3 regions of the Pantoea sp. SGAir0175 genome follow, and region 3 is predicted to be linked to each of the others. Evidence: riboswitches for the same ligand, from Rfam matches in the RefSeq annotation. Region 3 holds a riboswitch; each other region holds the start of a gene.

What was found. Region 3 has a riboswitch for thiamine pyrophosphate ahead of thiC (phosphomethylpyrimidine synthase ThiC). Riboswitches for the same ligand answer to the same signal wherever they lie in the genome.
Region 1: it holds a riboswitch for thiamine pyrophosphate, as region 3 does, so the genes downstream of both, C1N56_RS22585 (FAD-dependent oxidoreductase) here and thiC (phosphomethylpyrimidine synthase ThiC) in region 3, are expected to answer to the same signal.
Region 2: it holds a riboswitch for thiamine pyrophosphate, as region 3 does, so the genes downstream of both, C1N56_RS21555 (LuxE/PaaK family acyltransferase) here and thiC (phosphomethylpyrimidine synthase ThiC) in region 3, are expected to answer to the same signal.

Annotation. Positions count from the first base shown of each region.
Region 1 covers NZ_CP028082.1:694,438-698,164, forward strand. The annotation lists gene C1N56_RS22570 (pirin family protein) at 1-525, shown strand, start outside; gene C1N56_RS22575 (glycine zipper 2TM domain-containing protein) at 779-988, shown strand; gene C1N56_RS22580 (6,7-dimethyl-8-ribityllumazine synthase) at 1,144-1,581, opposite strand; TPP riboswitch at 1,747-1,866, shown strand; gene C1N56_RS22585 (FAD-dependent oxidoreductase) at 1,994-2,938, shown strand; gene thiS (sulfur carrier protein ThiS) at 2,922-3,119, shown strand; gene C1N56_RS22595 (thiazole synthase) at 3,123-3,727, shown strand, end outside.
Region 2 covers NZ_CP028082.1:494,589-498,315, reverse strand. The annotation lists gene C1N56_RS21570 (M20 family metallopeptidase) at 1-37, shown strand, start outside; gene C1N56_RS21565 (M24 family metallopeptidase) at 34-1,149, shown strand; gene ddpX (D-alanyl-D-alanine dipeptidase) at 1,164-1,754, shown strand; TPP riboswitch at 1,829-1,958, shown strand; gene C1N56_RS21555 (LuxE/PaaK family acyltransferase) at 2,054-3,136, shown strand; gene C1N56_RS21550 (acyl-CoA reductase) at 3,133-3,727, shown strand, end outside.
Region 3 covers NZ_CP028081.1:3,823,449-3,827,175, reverse strand. The annotation lists gene thiC (phosphomethylpyrimidine synthase ThiC) at 1-1,732, opposite strand, end outside; TPP riboswitch at 1,823-1,923, opposite strand; gene C1N56_RS17885 (Rsd/AlgQ family anti-sigma factor) at 2,076-2,582, opposite strand; gene nudC (NAD(+) diphosphatase) at 2,671-3,444, shown strand; gene hemE (uroporphyrinogen decarboxylase) at 3,484-3,727, shown strand, end outside.

The DNA of each region.
Region 1 (3,727 bases), on a different contig from region 3:
GTGCTGGAAGGCGCGCTGGAGCATAAAGATTCCATGGGTACCGGTTCGGTTATCGTGCCCGGTGACGTGCAGCTGATGAGCGCTGGCAGCGGCGTGACGCACAGCGAGTTTAACCACTCGAAACAGGATAATGTGCACTTCCTGCAGATCTGGATTGTGCCGGCAGAACGCGGTACCGAGCCAGGTTACCAGCAGGTGTCAGTGGCAGAGGCCGACAAACGCGGTCAGCTGCGCCTGATTGTTTCGCCACAAGGCGACAACGGCTCGCTGCGCGTACGTCAGGATATGCGTATTTACGCGGGACTGTTTGACGGTGCCGAGCAGCAGACGCTGGAACTGGCTAACGATCGCTATGCTTACATTCATGTGGCGCGCGGCAGCATTGAAGTGAATGGCGTGAGCTTTAAAGCCGGCGATGGCGCGCGCGTACGCAATGAGACGGCGCTGCAGTTCGCTAACGGTAACAACGCTGAAGTGCTGGTGTTTGATTTACGACCAGTAGAAGTTAATCATCCGCAGCGTTAATTCATTACGCGGTAAGTCAGCGAGGCATGGCGTGAACCTTCACGCCATGCCTTTTTATTTGGCTTAAGGTACGAATAATAACCAGCACCTGACAGGTCCGGCATAAAATAGGAATTTTTACCTTCCACAAAAATGCAAAGCCCCTTAAATTTGCCTCCAGGATAAGCACGCTACGCCAGGTATTTGGCGGCTAAACAACAAACAAAGTTAACACTATTACATTCCATTAGAATTAATGGTAATGAGGATTTTGATGGTTTTAAAACGCAGCTTTAATATCGCAGTGGTATTGGTTCTAGCCTTTTCTGTAACGGCTTGTGGCATGTCTCATCGTGGCCGCAACACCGCCATTGGCGCCGGTGTGGGTGCGGTGGGCGGCGCTGTTCTGACCGGTGGCAGCACCTTCGGTACCCTCGGCGGCGCGGCTATCGGCGGCCTGATTGGTCACGAAGTCAGCCGTTAATTTTACCGGTACTCAGGATTTCGCCAGCGGGAATGCTGGCGAAATCATTTCACTTCATCACCCGCCGTCAATAGCCCCGCGTTGAAATATTCATCGGCCAGAAATTTCTTTATTTAATCCGGCCATCAATTATTACCGCTACCGCTTAAAAAATATTAATCGATCTGTAGCTGATGAATCATCAGAGCGGCGCGTGCGGCTTCTTTGCCTTTTTTAATAAAATGTTCGGTATAAAACGCTTCAATCGCGTCGACCGGCTGAAAATTGTGCGGAGTGAGTGACACCGAAAACACCGGAACATTGGTGGCGAGCTGCACATTCATCAGGCCATCGACGACGGCCTGCGCGACAAAGTCATGACGATAGATGCCACCGTCGACCACCAGCGCGGCGCAGACAATCGCATCAAATTTGCCGGTTTCGGCCAGGCGTTTAGCCAGCAGCGGCATTTCAAACGCGCCGGGTACGTCATAGCTTGTTAATGTATTTTCGACGCCTTGTTCTGCCAGTTCCTGCTCAAAGCCCACCAGCGCGTTGTTCACGATCGCCTGATGCCATCCTGCTTTAATAAAAGCCACCCGAAACTTATTCATAATGCTTCCATGATTAGCTGAAAAATTTATAAGTGAATAATAAAAAAGTCTTTTTTATCATCTACCCGCTATCCGTCTGGTATACCATATGTTGCAATTTTGATCCACAACGCGGGCAGTTCGGTTAACATGCTGCTTGACGCCAGCCAGCGCCTGCAATACAAATAGACGCGTCGGGGGAGTCTCGCCTGAGAGACTGAGAGGCTAATAGCGCACTGCGCGGCTTAGCGACCCTTTGAACCTGACCCAGTTGATACTGGCGTAGGAAGACTGACGGCTTCATGTGCAAAGCCGTCTGGCGCAAAGGCGAGCCCGATCGCTGGCGTCGATTCCCTTCACCTGTATCTGCGGGTCTCAGTTATCACTGAGAGGCCGATGTGAATTTCCCAGATTATTTACCGGATCGTTGTTCATGAGCCGCTGGAGCGTGCTCGGTAGCGGTGTGTCCGGGCTTTGTGTTGCCACGCTGCTGGCTGAGCGCGGCGAAACCGTCGAGGTCATTGATGATGAAGCGCGTCAGCCTGCCTCGTGGTTTGCCGGTGGCATGCTGGCGCCGTGGTGTGAAGCAGAAAGCGCGCCAGCCGACGTAATTACCCTCGGCCAGCATGCTGCGGCATGGTGGCAAACGCGCGTCAGCAGCGTGGTGCATCAGGGTACGTTAGTGCTGGCACCGCCGCGTGATAACCCGGAGTTAAACCGCTTCGCGCGCATGACGACGGCGCATCAATGGGTTGATCCGGCGTCGCTTGAACCGGCGCTGGAAAACCGGTTTGCGCGCGGACTGTTTTTCCCGCGCGAAGCACATCTCGATCCGCGCCGTGCGCTGGCTGAACTGCGTGACAAACTGCTGCAGCGCGGCGTCCGCTTTGATGCGCGCCAGCCATCGGGCCGGATCATCGACTGTCGCGGTATCCATGCCAGAGCGCAGCTCTCCGGCCTGCGCGCGGTGCGTGGGGAAATGCTGATCCTGCAGAGTCATGAGGTGTCATTTTCCCGGCCGATTCGTCTGCTCCATCCGCGTTTTCCCTGTTATCTGGTGCCGCGTCGCGACGGCCACTTCATGCTCGGCGCCACCATGATCGAAAGCGACGATGCCAGCGCTATCAGCGCGCGCGCCATGATGGAACTGCTCAGCGCGGCCTACACCCTGCACCCGGCGCTGGCGGAAGCGCGCGTCATCGAAAGCGGCAGCGGTCTGCGTCCGGCATGGCCGGCTAATCTGCCGGAAATCCACTATCACAACGGTATTTTTTATCTTAACGGCATGTATCGTCACGGTTTTCTGCTGGCACCAATGATGGCAGAACAGCTGATGCAGCGCCTGTCCGGGGAGGTTAGCCATGAATATTCAGCTTAACGGCCGCACCATCAGCACTGAGGCCAGCAGCCTCAGCGAATTGCTGATCGAACAGCAAATCGATGCGGTCTGTGTTGCCACCGCCTGCAATGGCGATTTTGTGCCGAAAAGTCAGTATGCCAGCCTGCAGTTGCAGGAAGGCTGGCAGCTGGAAGTCCTGTCACCGATGCAGGGAGGCTGAGCGATGTTTTACGATTTTACACCGCAGTCACGCTTGCTGCTCGGCACCGCAGGCTACCCTTCACCGGCGATTTTGCAGCAGGCGATCGCCGCATCCGGCAGTGAAATTATCACTGTCAGCCTGCGCCGCGAAGGCACGGCGGGCGCGGCTTTTCGCGAGCTGCTGACGGGCCTGAATGTGCGCGTGCTGCCCAATACCGCTGGCTGCCACACGGTCAAAGAGGCCGTCACCACCGCGCACATGGCGCGCGAGTTGTTTAACACGCCGTGGATCAAGCTGGAAGTGATTGGTCATGCCGACACGCTGCAGCCCGATCCGTTCGCGCTGGTCGAAGCGGCACGCATTCTGTGCGCCGACGGCTTCCAGGTGTTTCCCTACACCACGGAGGATCTGATAGTCGGTGAAAAACTGCTGGCCGCCGGCTGTGAACTGCTGATGCCGTGGGGCGCGCCCATCGGCTCCGGCCAGGGACTGCGAAATATTGACGGGCTGCGGGCGATGCGAGCCTGGTTCAGCGATATTCCACTGATCATTGATGCCGGCATCGGCGCACCGTCACAGGCAGCGCAGGCTATGGAGATGGGCTTCGATGCCATCCTGCTCAATAC
Region 2 (3,727 bases), on a different contig from region 3:
CCTCGACATCTGCCAGCCGGTTGAACCGGCGTCATGATCGCCGACGCGCTCTCACGGCTGCGCAGCGCCATGCGCGCCGCCGACATTGAGGTGATGCTGATCGATCATGGCGAACTGCTGGCATGGTTAACCGGTTATACCGTGTCGGAAACGCGTTATCGTGCCTGTCTGGTGCCGTTGCAGGACGAACCGTGGATGGTGCTGCGCCAGCTGGATGCCGCGCCGTGCCGCGCGCAGTCACCGCAGCTGGCGATTGACGCGTACCGTGATGAAGACGATCCGTGGCTGGCAGTGGCGCAAAGCCTGACGCGGCGCGGCTATCAGCGGGCGCGGCTGGGCGCGGATTATGCATCCTACGGCATGACGGTGCATAGCTGGCAGCAGCTGGCGCGCCATCTGCCCGGGGTGCGCTGGTGTGATGTCAGCGGCATCAGCGACCGGTTGCGCAGCGTTAAATTTCAGGCTGAAATCGCCAGCTTACACCAGGCCGCCAGCATTGCCGATGCCACGCTGGCCCAGCTGAGTGCGCAGGTGCAGGGCGGCTGGCGTGTGCGTGATGTCGCCGCGCTGGCGGCGGCACAATTTCTGCGGCTCGGTGCTGACAGCGGTGAAACCGGACCGATTGTCATCGCCAGCGGCGATAGCGGCTTTTTGCATGCCAGCGGCCATGAGCAGCGTCTGCAAGCGGGCGATGTGCTGCACGTTGAGCTGATCCCAAAAGTGCGGCACTACAGCGCGCGCCTGATGCGTCCACTGATTGTCGGTGGAATCTCTGCGGCGCGCGCGGCGCTGGCACAACAGCTGATCGCCATTCAGGATCGCCAGCTACGGGCGATGAAGCCGGGCGTTGCGGCCTGTACGGTGGATGCCGTCGCGCGTGAGGCGGTGCTCAGCGCCGGGCTGCGTGAGGATTACAGCAACATCACCGGTTATGCGCTGGGTCTGTATACGCGCACTCCGCGTCCGAGCGATTTCAGCTGCTGTTTTCATCCTCAGGCGCCGTGGTTACTGGAGGAAAACATGGTGTTTCACATGTATATTTCAGCGCAGGGCCTCGCCTTCAGTGAAACCGTGCGCGTCACGGCACAGGGCGCAGAGCGACTCACCACGCTGCCGCGCCAGCCCTTTACGCTGCCGGCTAACAATTAACAGGATGATGTACAGTGCAGGACGTTGAATTAATCGATTTGGCTGCCACCTTGCCGGGCCTGATGTTTGATCTGAAGTACGCCACCGCCGATAACATCGCCGGGTATGCTATTTATCGCGACGCGCAGGCGTTGCTGCATCCGGATGCCGCCGCCGCGCTGCGCCGCAGCAGCGACATCGCCCTGCTGGCGGGATTTCGCCTGCTGGTGCTGGACGCGTATCGTCCGCAGCAGGCGCAGTGGCACTTGTGGGATGCCTGTCCGGACGCGGATTATGTGGTGCCACCGGCGCGGGGCTCGAATCACAGCCGTGGCGTGGCGATCGATGTGACGCTGGTGGATGAGGCGGGCAATATTCTGGAGATGGGGACCGGGTTTGACGACATGTCTGCTGAGTCGCACCCGTTCCATCCCAACGTGCCGCAGCAGGCGCAGCGCCATCGCCTGTTGCTGAACGCCATCATGCTCGGCGGCGGTTTTGTCGGGATGCCCACCGAATGGTGGCACTTTGAACTGCCGGATGCGCAAAACTATCCGCTGCTCAGCGATCGCTTTGCCTGCGTCAGCCGGGCTGATCGCGCTCCTGTGAGTGATATTGCGCGTTAATAATCGCGTTGCTGAAGCGGGGGGTTCTGCGCCTTCCCGCCTTGACACGCCCTCCGTTCCGACCCCAGAATGCAGCTTGTTCCAAGGGGTGCCCTGTTAGAGGGCTGAGATTCTACCCGCGCGGCTGTCACGGCCGGCAACGTAGTGACCCTCTGAACCTGATCCGGCTAATACCGGCGTAGGGATGTGGAACCGGGGTCACTGCACGCCCTCATTCCCTCTTTGCGCCTTTCTGCGAATCCTGCGCATTTCTCAGGCCCTGGCTGGCCGTTATGCCGCAGTCCAAAGAGGGCACCTTCATGACCGAAACGTCAATCATTGCCGCGCTGCTGGCGTTTATGCAGCGCGAAGAAACCACGGAAGCGGATTTCAACCAGCTGGCGCTGCAGCTGTTCGCGTGGCAATTCGAACACAATCTCCCTTACGCCCGTTTCGCCCGCCAGCGCGGCCGCACGCCGCTGACGGTCAAACAGTGGCGGCAGATTCCGGCGGTGCCGATCACCGCGTTTAAAGATCTGACGCTGAGCTGCCGTCCGGTGGCGGAGATTCCCCACATCTTTATGACCAGCGGCACCACGGGTACCGGCCGGGGGCGCAGCTATCACCCGACGCTGGCGGTTTATGATCGCTCGATGCTGATCAACTTCCGCCAGCGTTTTATGGCCGGACATTCGCGCCTGCCGATGGCAATTCTGTTTCCGCCCAGCAGCGCGCTGCCCAACTCTTCGCTGGCCCACTATCTGACGCTGGCGATGCACGAATGCGGCACGCCAGACAGCGAAGTGATGGTCGATGCGCAGGGCCTGAAAATCGCGCGTCTGATCGCCGCGCTGGAGCAGGCGCAGGCCAGCGGCCAGCCTTATGCCCTGCTGGGCGCCAGCTACAGTTTTGTCCATCTGCTGGACGAACTGGCACGTCAGCAGCGACGTTTCGTGCTGCCGCCGGGCAGCCGCATCCTCGACACCGGGGGTTTTAAGGGCCAGTCGCGTGAAGTGGCGGCGGAAGCGTTTTATAGCGCGCTGCAGCAGACGCTCGGCGTGCCGCGTTCACACTGCATCAATATGTACGGCATGACTGAACTCAGCACCCAGTTTTACGATGCCGGCAATGAAATCTGCCCGCCGGTGAAATCCGGACCGCACTGGATCCGCACGCGCGTGGTCAATCCGCTGACCGGTGCGGACGTGCCGGAAGGGGAGACAGGCGTACTGGTGCATCACGATCTCGCCCATTTCAATTCTGTTTCCGCCATTCTGACCGAAGATGCCGGCGTGATGGTGCCCGGCGGGTTTCAGCTGCTGGGCCGCGTCGCGGGCGCCGATGCCAAAGGCTGCTCGCTGGCGATGGAATCGTTTCTCGCTGCCGCGCAGGCGCGGGCATGAAAGTGTATGCCGGCCATCTGCCGGGCATCCGCCACAGCGAGGTGACGTGGCACAGCCTGCACTTTGGCCAGCAGGGCAGCGCGCTGGAAGTGTGCGTGCCGGTGCTGTCCGAGGCGCAGATTGCCACGCTGGCGGCCAGCGTTCGCGATAACGCGCGCCGCTACCTGCACACCCTGAGCGTAGTGCGCATCACCGCGTTGATTGATGAAGCCATCTCGCGCCTGCTTGACCGTTCGCACCCGTTGCGCCAGCAGGCGGAGCGGTTGCTGCCGCTGGTTACCGGCTATGACGCCGGGATGCTGCGGCTCGGTTTAACCGGCTATCTCAAAACCTTCCGTGAACCGCAGCTGCGGCGTTTTCTGGCGGAAGATTTCGGCAACGTGCAGATGCTGGACGATTTTCAGCCGCGGCCAAAAGGCGGCTTGGCCCGCGCGTTTGGTCCACAGCTGTTGCTGCAGGTCTGGGCCGGCAATGTGCCGGGTTTGCCGCTGTGGAGCCTGATTGCCGGCCTGCTGGTGAAGGCGGGAAGCGTGGGCAAAGTGGCGAGCGCAGAGCCGCTGATGGCGGGCTGGTTCGCCCAGCTGCTGGCGG
Region 3 (3,727 bases):
CCACTTTGCCGGATTCCTGCGGCAGAGTTTCGTCGTGATAGGCCCGCGCGGTATGCGGGTCGAGCGCCAGATTAAACTGATCTTCCCAGCGGAACTCAAAGCGAGCTTTCGACATGGCGTTGTCGCGGATCTGCGCGCCGGGATGGCCTTTAGCCAGATCGGCAGCGTGCGCCGCGATCTTGTAGGTAATCAGCCCCTGCTTAACATCCTCTTTATTCGGCAGGCCAAGGTGCTCTTTCGGCGTGACGTAGCACAGCATCGCGCAGCCAAACCAGCCGATCATGGCGGCGCCAATCCCGGAGGTGAAATGATCGTAGCCCGGCGCGATATCGGTCGTCAGCGGGCCCAGCGTATAAAACGGCGCTTCATGGCAATGTTCCAGCTGCTCGGTCATATTGCGGCGGATCATCTGCATCGGCACGTGACCGGGGCCTTCAATCATGACCTGCACATCATATTGCCAGGCGATTTGCGTCAGCTCGCCTAAGGTACGCAGTTCGGCAAACTGGGCTTCGTCGTTGGCGTCCTGAATCGAGCCGGGACGTAAACCATCACCGAGCGACAGCGCGACATCATAGGCGGCGCAGATTTCACAGATTTCGCGGAAATGCTGGTAGAGGAAGTTTTCCTGATGATGTGACAGGCACCACTTCGCCATGATGGAGCCGCCGCGCGACACGATGCCGGTCAGTCGTTGTGCGGTCATCGGCACATAGCGCAGCAGCACGCCCGCGTGAATGGTGAAGTAATCAACGCCCTGCTCAGCCTGTTCCAGCAGGGTATCGCGGAAAATGTCCCAGTTAAGATCTTCTGCGATGCCGTTGACCTTTTCCAGCGCCTGATAGATTGGCACCGTGCCGATCGGCACCGGACTGTTGCGCAAAATCCACTCGCGCGTTTCATGGATATAGCGGCCGGTCGACAGATCCATCACGGTATCTGCCCCCCAGCGCGTGGCCCATACCAGTTTTTCCACTTCCTCTTCAATCGACGAACTTACCGCCGAGTTGCCGATGTTGGCGTTAACCTTTACCAGAAAATTGCGGCCGATAATCATCGGCTCTGATTCGGGGTGATTGATGTTGGCAGGAATGATGGCGCGGCCGCTGGCCACTTCGGCGCGTACGAATTCGGCGCTGATATTCTCCGGCAGCTGCGCGCCGAAGCCGTGGCCGGCGTGCTGCTGCAACAGCGTTGCACTGCGGATACGCTCACGTCCCATGTTTTCGCGCAGCGCGATAAACTCCATCTCCGGCGTGATGATGCCCTGACGTGCATAATGCAGCTGCGTGACGCGGCGACCCGCTTTGGCACGGCGCGGCAGCGGCAGGTGTTCAAAACGCAGATGATCCAGCCCGTCATCTGCCAGCCGCTGCTGACTGTAGCTTGAGCTGAGTGCGCTGATGGTTTCGCTGTCGTTGCGTTCGGCAATCCAGCCGGCGCGTAATTTTGCCAGACCCTGATGCACATTGATGGTCGCGTGGGGATCGCCATAGGCACCGGCAGTGTCATACACCGGCACCGGTTCATTTTCTGCGTATTGCGGATGATCTTTGCTGCCGCCGGTGTGCGTCGGGCTGAGCTGAATTTCGCGCATCGGGACGCGGATATCCGCGCGGCTGCCGCTGATCCAGATACGTTTGGAGTTAGGGAAGGCGGTTCCCTGGAGCGAATCGATAAATTTTTGCGCCTGCGCGCGTTGTTCACGACGTGAGGTTTTAGCATCAGACATAGCAAGTTTCCTGAAAACAAGGGGAAGCTGCTTGTCCGGAGTCCGGAAGGAGTAACAGAAACGGTGCGGGCGCCTGACTGCACCGTGCTGATCACATCTACTCTTGTTCCCTTCGCAGGTACTAACCTGATCAGGTTCCGCGGATCCCGAATTAACGGTCTCAGCCCCTAAGGGCACTCCGACAAGTTTACGTTTTACGCGATAAGCGACTTTACTGACTGTTGCACGCTGCGCTTATATCGCAAAGTTTGATTGTGGATTGTCGTTTAAAAAGACAATAAAAAAGCCCATTCAGCATAAAAGGGCTTTTCCTGAATAACAAGTCTTTTACAACTGCAGCGGTTCAGGCCGGACGAGCAATGGTGCTGTCATTGGCCACCGGCGGGCGCGCCAGCTGGTTATCCCAGGCGAGCTGAATCAGTTTGTCTTCCAGCGTAAAGCGTGACTCCAGCGCTTCGCCCACTTCTGACAGCGCCTGCTGGAAATCCACGCAGTTGTCGTCATTAATGGCCTGCTGCAGATGGCTGTCATACAGTTGCATCAGACGTTCAGTATTGCCTTCCAGCGCCGGATAGATCTGCGCCGCCGCAATCATCGGGCTGTCGCCGGACATCTCGCTGATGATGCGCTCGTAAACGCTGAAGTGGCCGGTAGAGAGATAGTCCACCAGACGATGGCAAAACGCATCCAGCGCCTGTTCATCCAGCGCGGTCAGCGCTTCTTTGTTCGGCTTCATGCCAATTAACTCGTAATAGGTGACGAGCAGCTGTCGACGGGCGCGCAACCATGAGTCGACTAATTCATTACCGCCACCTACACGCTCGGTCAGGTTATCTAACTGGGTAAGCATACGGGGCTCCAGGTGAGTTATAGTTGTTTATTACACACTTAACATCAGGATTTCAGCGTGCCATTTGACGCTAAGGACAACGATTAAGATGCAACGTGAGATCTCAAGCGTAGACGCTGGCTGGTGGATTGTCAGCTCCGCGCAGAAACTTTGGTTGCCGCAAGGCGAGTTGCCGCATGGCTTATCCGGCGAGTTTGGCCTGACCGGCAGCAGCGGCAGAGTGATTGGCGAGTGGCAGGGCGAAAACGTCTGGCTGGTATGCGAAGCGCGTCCGGACAATATGGCCTCGGTGCGCCAGCTAATTGACGAAGATGTCGGTCTGTTTCAGCTCGCCGGGCGCGGCGTGCAGCTGGCAGAGTTCTACCGTTCGCATCGCTGGTGCGGCTATTGCGGCCATGAAATGCAGCACAGCAAGCGCGAATTTGCCTGCCTGTGCAGCCACTGCCGCGAGCGCTACTATCCGCAAATCGCCCCCTGCATCATTGTGGCGATTCGTCGCGGTGAGGAGATCCTGCTGGCAAACCATGCGCGCCATCGCAACAGCATCTACACCGTGCTGGCCGGTTTTGTCGAAGTCGGCGAAACGCTGGAGCAGGCGGTGGCCCGCGAGGTGATGGAAGAGAGCAACGTGCGGGTAAAAAATGTGCGTTACGTGACCTCGCAGCCGTGGCCGTTCCCGCACTCGCTGATGATGGCGTTCATGGCGGAGTACGATGGCGGCGAGCTGCAGCACGATGGTAAAGAGCTGCTGGATGCTGGCTGGTATCGCTACGATGATCTGCCCCTGTTGCCGCCGCCGGGCACCGTGGCGCGCCGGCTGATTGAAGATACGGTTGCGCTGTGTCGCGCCAGCGCGGCGTGAAAATGCTACACTGCCGGCCTTAGCATGAGAGAGCCCATTATGAGTGAACTGAAGAACGATCGTTATCTGCGCGCCCTGTTACGCCAGCCGGTGGATATCACCCCGGTATGGATGATGCGACAAGCCGGGCGTTACCTGCCGGAATACAAAGCCACGCGCGCTGAAGCCGGTGATTTTATGTCGCTGTGTAAGAACGCGGAGCTGGCGTGCGAAGTCACCCTGCAGCCGTTGCGCCGCTATGCGCTGGATGCCGCGATCCTCTTCAGCGATATCCTGACCATTC